One region of the Streptomyces camelliae genome, then DNA from elsewhere that is predicted to be linked to it. Evidence: riboswitches for the same ligand, from Rfam matches in the RefSeq annotation. Region 1 holds a riboswitch; the other holds the start of a gene.
What was found. A riboswitch is a leader RNA that binds a small molecule or an ion and turns the genes downstream of it on or off. The one in region 1 is predicted to bind glycine.

Region 1 (3,401 bases):
AAGTGGCCCGGCTTGGCGAGGCCGACCAGCGCGTTGAGGTTGGCGCCGTCGACGTACACCTGGCCGCCCGCCTCGTGCACCCGGGCACAGATGTCGGCGACGTGCTCCTCGAAGACGCCGTGCGTCGACGGGTACGTGATCATCAGCACCGCCAGCTCGTCGCGGTACTGCTCGATCTTGGCGCGCAGGTCCTCGACGTCGATCTCGCCGTCCTCGGCGGTCCTGACGACGACGACCTTCATGCCGGCCATGACGGCGCTGGCCGCGTTGGTGCCGTGCGCGGAGGACGGGATCAGGCAGACGGTGCGCTGCTCGTCACCGTTCGCCCGGTGATATCCGCGTACGGCGAGCAGCCCGGCCAGCTCGCCCTGGGAGCCGGCGTTCGGCTGGAGGGACACCTTGTCGTATCCCGTCACCTCGGCGAGACGTTCCTCCAGCTCGTGGATGAGCGTGAGGTAGCCCTCGGCCTGCTCGGCCGGGGCGAACGGGTGCAGCTGCCCGAACTCCGGCCAGGTGACCGGCTCCATCTCGGTGGTCGCGTTGAGCTTCATGGTGCAGGAGCCCAGCGGGATCATGCCGCGGTCGAGCGCGTAGTCGCGGTCGGCGAGCTTGCGCAGGTAGCGCAGCATCGCGGTCTCGGAGCGGTGCTGGTGGAAGACCGGGTGGGTGAGGTAGCTGTCACCGCGCAGCAGCCCCTCGGGGAGGGTGTCGGCGGCGGTCGCGTCCAGCGCCTCGACGTCGCCCTTGACACCGAAGGCGGCGAAGACGACGCCCAGCTGAGCCCGGTCGGTGGTCTCGTCGCAGGCGGCGGAGACATGGTCGGCGTCGACCAGGCGCAGGTTGACGCCGTTCTCCTGGGCGGCCGCGACGACCTCGGCGGCCCGGCCGGGCACGCGCGCGGTGACGGTGTCGAAGTAGGCACCGTGCACGAGCTCGACACCGCCGGCCTTCAGCCCCTCGGCGAGGATCGTGGCGTACCGGTGCGTCCGCTGCGCGATGGCCCGGAGCCCGTCCGGCCCGTGGTAGACGGCATACATGCCGGCCATCACGGCGAGCAGCACCTGGGCGGTGCAGATGTTGCTGGTGGCCTTCTCGCGGCGGATGTGCTGCTCACGGGTCTGCAGCGCGAGCCGGTAGGCCTTGTTGCCGTCGGCGTCGACGGAGACGCCCACGAGCCGGCCGGGCAGGCTGCGCGCGAACTTCTCGTGTACGGCCATGTAGCCGGCGTGCGGACCGCCGAAGCCCATGGGCACGCCGAAGCGCTGGGTGGTGCCGACGGCGATGTCCGCGCCCAGCTCACCCGGCGAGACCAGCAGGGTCAGGGCGAGCAGATCGGCGGCGACGGTGACGAGCGCGCCGAGCTCGTGAGCCTGGTCGATGACCGGCTTGATGTCGCGTACGGCACCGGAGGCGCCCGGGTACTGGATCAGCACGCCGTTGATCTCGCGCGCGGCGATGTCGGCCGGGATGCCCTCGCTGAGGTCGGCGACGACGACCTCGACACCGGTCGGCTCGGCACGGGTCTCGATGACGGCGATGGTCTGCGGCAGCGCGTCCGCGTCGACGAGGAAGAGACCCTTCTTGTTCTTCCCCATGCGCCGGGACAGCGCCATCGCCTCGGCGGCGGCCGTGCCCTCGTCGAGGAGGGAGGCGCCGGAGGTGGGCAGGCCGGTGAGGTCGGCGACCATGGTCTGGAAGTTCAGCAGCGCTTCGAGCCGCCCCTGGGAGATCTCCGGCTGGTACGGCGTGTAGGCCGTGTACCAGGCCGGGTTCTCCATGACGTTGCGCAGGATGACGGGCGGGGTGAACGTCCCGTAGTAGCCCAGCCCGATCATCGAGCCGAGCACCTGGTTACGGTCGGCCAGCCCGCGCAGCTCGGCGAGCACCTCGGCCTCGGTGCGGGCGTCCGGCAGATCGAGGGCGTCGGCGTTCTTGATCACGTCCGGCACGGCGGCGGCGGTCAGCTCGTCCAGCGAACCGTAACCGATGTGCGCGAGCATCTTGGCCCGCGCTTCCTGGTCGGGCCCGATGTGACGCTGCTCGAACGGGATGCCCTGTTCGAGCTCGGAGAGCGAGGGGCGATGGGCGGTCATTGCGGAGGCCTCCTGGTCTGACGCGACCTTCGAGGGACACCACGGCACGGGTGCCCCGACGGCCTCCCCCTCTGTCATCTCAACCTGAGAGCTTCACCGGGCGCCCGAAGGTCCCGGCTTTCACCGTCGGTGAGGGCGGAAGCCGTCGACACCCGCCCTGCTTTCCAGAGTGACCTCGTCCGTGCGGTACGTGAGCCTGAGAGATTCCGGGGAGGATTTGCTCCTTCGGCGCCTCCGAAGTGGTCGGAGGACTCTCCCGCACGGGTTCAGCAGCCGTTGTCAGACTACCAGCGAGGTCAACGCCCGAGCCTTCGAGTGGCCGCCTCCGCGAATGTGCTCTTTTGTAGTGCTTACGGATGAGTTGCGACCACGTGGAGGGAGAGGGACCGTGCAGACCGACATCGATCCGCGCAACCTGATCGGCCGCAAGGCGTTCGACCGCAACGGCACCAAGATCGGCACCGTCGACGAGGTGTATCTGGACGACGCGACCGGCGTACCCGAGTGGGCGGCCATACGCACCGGCCTGTTCTCCCGCGACGCCTTCGTCCCCCTGGAACCGAGCGAACTCATCGAGGGCACCCTCCACGTCCCCTTCGACCGCGCTCTCATCAAGGACGCCCCGGACTTCGGCGTGGGCCGCCACCTCTCCCCCGACCAGGAACTCCAGCTCTACCACCACTACGGCCTGGACACGGCCCCACCGCCCTCCCTCCCGGACCACGACTTCGGCAAACTGGCAGGCTCAGAGGAACCATGACCCTCCGCCGCCCCGACCCCACTGTGCCCCCGGCGTTTCACCAGAGACCGGGGCTTCTTCAGAGCCCCGGTCTCCGTCCAGGTGTCGGGGCTCCATCAGGGGCCAGGGCCATCACAGGCGGGGCTTCACCACGGGGGGCTTCTCACAGACGGGCTTCATTACGGGCGGGGCTTCATCACGGACCCGGACGCCACCCGGAACCCAACCTTCACCCGAGACCTGAGCTCCGTCCGGGGCCTGAACCACACCCGAAGCCCGACCGTCACCCAACGTCCGAGCCTCGACCGGAACCCAAGCCTCACCAAGGGCCCGACCCCCAACCGCGACCGGAACCCGAGCTTCACCCGAGACCTCAGCTTCGCCCGGAGCCTGAACCACACCCGAAGCCCGACCGTCACCCAACGCCCGAGCCTCGACCGGAACCCAAGCCTCACCAAGGGCCCGACCCCCAACCGCGACCGGAACCCGAGCTTCACCCGAGACCTCAGCTTCGCCCGGAGCCTGAACCACACCCGAAGCCCACCCTCACCCGACACCCGAGCCTCGAC
Region 2 (3,401 bases), 4.7 Mb from region 1:
CGGGTCGTCCGTCTCGATGGCGGCCAGGCAGCGGCGGGCGGTGAGGACCACGCCGGTCTCGGCGAACTCGGCGGACGCGGCGGAGAGGAAGTCGACCGGGTCGTCCTGCCAGTCGGGCTCGAAGAGACGGACCCGGCCGCCGGTGTCGGGGTCGCCGTCGAGGGGGGTGCGGCCGGCGCGGCACAGCTCGGCCACGGCGGCCGGCGGGAGCGGGATGCCGACCAGCGCGTCCGGGTTCACGGCGAGGCCGACCTGCGGGGGCAGGCCGCGGGCGAACTCCACGGCCGGGGCGATGGTGTACGACATGTGGGAGCCGGCCGCCTGGCGCAGCTGCTCCTCGGAGCTGAACACCGGGACGTAGGCCTGGCCGTCGAGCTCCAGCGTGGGCAGGTCGAGGGTGCCGCTGCCCGGCCCGCCGCCGTTGGGCAGCGGGATCCACAGGAAGCTGCGGCCCAGCACCTCGATGATCCGGCCGGCCGCGGCGGGAATGCCGAGGGAGGCCGAGAGCACCTCCTCCAGCTCGTTGCCGGGCCAACCGCCGTGCGGGTGGGGGTGTGTCTGTGCCGGGAAGTCCGCGGGAAAGTCCGCCGGGAAGTCCATCTGCCTACCGCCTGCTGGGAACCACTGCTGTGACCATGAAGGCTAGCGGGTGGCTGTGACAGTCCCCTCACCGTGTGAACACGGTCCCCCTCATCCGGTGAAGTCGATCCGGTGCAGGGTGTCCGCCGCGGCCCGGTCCAGCAGGGTCGCCGAACCGACACCGGCCGGCAGCTCGCCCCGCTCCGCGGCGGCGAGGAGGCGGGCGGTCGTACGGCGGTGGCGGGTGAAGGCGTAGCGGGAGACGCCGCGGCCACGCTCGCGCTGACCTGCGCGGGCGGTCTCCGGTGCCACGTCGAGCAGGAGCAGGTGGAGGGTGCCGCCGCGTCGGCGGGCCTCGCGGGCGAGCCAGCCGCGCACCCAGGGCTGCGTGCCGCAGTCGTGCACGACGACGCCCTCGCCGTCGCGCAGGGCGCGGCGCAGACCGGCGTAGTGGGCGAGGCGGACCAGCGGGCGGTAGAGCGCGTAGGGGACGAAGCGGGGGACGCGGGCGTCCCAGCGGTCGCGGGTGTCCTGGGAGTCGATGCGCCGGCCGGTCACCGTGCGGTGCATCAGGGTCGACTTGCCGCTGCCGGGCAGGCCGGTGATCACCACCAGGTCCCCGGGGCCGAAGAGCAGGGCGCGGGGGCTGCGGCCCGACCGGTCGCGCAGGTCGCGGACGACCGTGGCCGGGGCGGAGCGCTGCTTCGGCACCGCGATGCCACGGATGGCGGTGGCGTACACCGGGGTCCTGTTCACCGTGATCGTCCTCCCCTGTCGATTCAGTAATAGCCCTGCCCGTGAAACGTAAAGAGAAGGTAATAGCCAAAGGTCGGCGGTAAGGTCCGCGTCCTGCCACAGGCCGGTTACAAAAGCCCCGTCGGCGTGCGATGATGTGGCCGCCAACTGCATACCGGCCGTTTGAATCCGCGCGGGAGAGTCCCCAGCAGCCTTCGCTGGGGCGCCGAAGGAGCAAGTCCCTCCCTTGAATCTCTCAGGCCCCGTTACCGCGCGGGCGAGGCACATCTGAAAAGCGGGCCGCTTCCGCAGTGGCTCCACCCAAGGTGCAAGCCGTGATCGTCCCCGTGGCGGTCGCGGCGAACCTCTCAGGTTCCGATGACAGATGGGGAGGAACGTTCCTCGCCCGTTCCGCTGTCCTGGGAGACGACCGACCGATGAGCAGTACCGAACCCACTGAGCCGCGCCATACCGCGCTGGACGCGCTGCACCGCTCGCTCGGTGCGACGATGACCGACTTCGCCGGCTGGGACATGCCCCTGCGCTACGGCTCCGAGCGCGACGAGCACGTCGCGGTGCGGACCAGGGCCGGTCTGTTCGACCTCTCCCACATGGGCGAGATCACCGTGACCGGCGCCGAGGCGGCCGCCTTCCTGAACTTCGCCCTGGTCGGCAACATCGCCTCCGTCGGCGTCGGCCGCGCCCGCTACACCATGATCTGCCAGGCCGACGGCGGCATCCTGGACGACCTGATCGTCTACCGGCTCGCCGACACCGAGTACATGGTGGTCGCCAACGCCTCCAACGCCCAGGTGGTGCTGGACGCCCTCACCGAGCGCGCCGCCGGCTTCGACGCCGAGGTCCGCGACGACCGGGACGCCTACGCGCTGATCGCCGTCCAGGGCCCGCAGTCCCCCGGCATCCTGAAGTCCCTCACCGACGCCGACCTGGACGGGCTGAAGTACTACGCCGGCCTGCCCGGCACCGTCGCCGGCGTCCCCGCCCTGATCGCCCGCACCGGCTACACCGGCGAGGACGGCTTCGAGCTGTTCGTGAAGCCGGAGCACGCGGTCGAGCTGTGGCAGGCGCTGACCAAGGCCGGCGAGGGTGTGGGCCTGGTGCCGTGCGGCCTGTCCTGCCGGGACACCTTGCGCCTGGAGGCGGGCATGCCGCTGTACGGGCACGAGCTGAGCACCTCCCTCACCCCGTTCGACGCCGGGCTCGACCGGGTGGTGAAGTTCGAGAAGGAGGGTGACTTCGTCGGGCGCGAGGCGCTCCTGCAGGCCGCAGAGCGCGCCGAGCAGAACCCGCCCCGGGTGCTCGTCGGGCTGATCGCCGAGGGCCGTCGCGTCCCGCGCGCCGGGTACGCCGTCGTCGCCGGCGGCGAGGTGATCGGCGAGGTCACCTCCGGCGCCCCCTCCCCCACCCTGGGCAAGCCGATCGCCATGGCGTACGTCGACGCGGCGCACGCGGCGCCCGGCACCGCGGGTGTCGGCGTGGACATCCGAGGCAGCCACGAGCCGTACGAGGTCGTGGCGCTGCCGTTCTACAAGCGCCAGAAGTAGAGACTGGGCGCGAGCGCGTTCCTCGCGGGCCCCGTCCCGTGGCGGGCACGTGACCCTGCGCACATCTCTCCCAAGCTTTCGACTTCGCTCAAGCAGGGGGACCTCCAGCCCACCAGCGGTTTTCGCAGTCCCCCCTTCATCAGCACTCCCGCGCGTACAGGAGAATTCAGGCCATGAACAACCCCCAGCAGCTGCGCTACAGCAAGGAGCACGAGTGGCTGTCGGGCGCCGAGGACGGCGTCTCGACGGTCGGCATCACGGAGCACGCGGCCAACGCGCTCGGCGACGTGGTCTTCGTCCAGCTCCCCGAGGTCGGCGACACCGTGACCGCGGGCGAGTCCTGCGGCGAGCTGGAGTCGACCAAGTCGGTCTCCGAGCTGTACTCGCCCGTCACCGGTGAGGTCACCGCGATCAACGAGGACGTCGTCGAGGACCCCTCGCTGGTGAACTCGGCCCCCTTCGAGGGCGGCTGGCTGTTCAAGGTGCGCGTCGCCGAGGAGCCGGCCGGCCTGCTCTCCGCCG

Region 2: it holds a riboswitch for glycine, as region 1 does, so the genes downstream of both, gcvT (glycine cleavage system aminomethyltransferase GcvT) here and gcvP (aminomethyl-transferring glycine dehydrogenase) in region 1, are expected to answer to the same signal.

The regions. Positions count from the first base shown of each region.
Region 1 is NZ_CP115300.1:7,615,311-7,618,711, reverse strand. It holds gene gcvP (aminomethyl-transferring glycine dehydrogenase) at 1-2,093, opposite strand, end outside; glycine riboswitch at 2,268-2,362, opposite strand; gene O1G22_RS34905 (PRC-barrel domain-containing protein) at 2,482-2,853, shown strand.
Region 2 is NZ_CP115300.1:2,954,012-2,957,412, forward strand. It holds gene O1G22_RS13285 (enhanced serine sensitivity protein SseB) at 1-600, opposite strand, end outside; gene O1G22_RS13290 (AAA family ATPase) at 691-1,335, opposite strand; glycine riboswitch at 1,499-1,596, shown strand; glycine riboswitch at 1,597-1,709, shown strand; gene gcvT (glycine cleavage system aminomethyltransferase GcvT) at 1,752-2,879, shown strand; gene gcvH (glycine cleavage system protein GcvH) at 3,053-3,401, shown strand, end outside.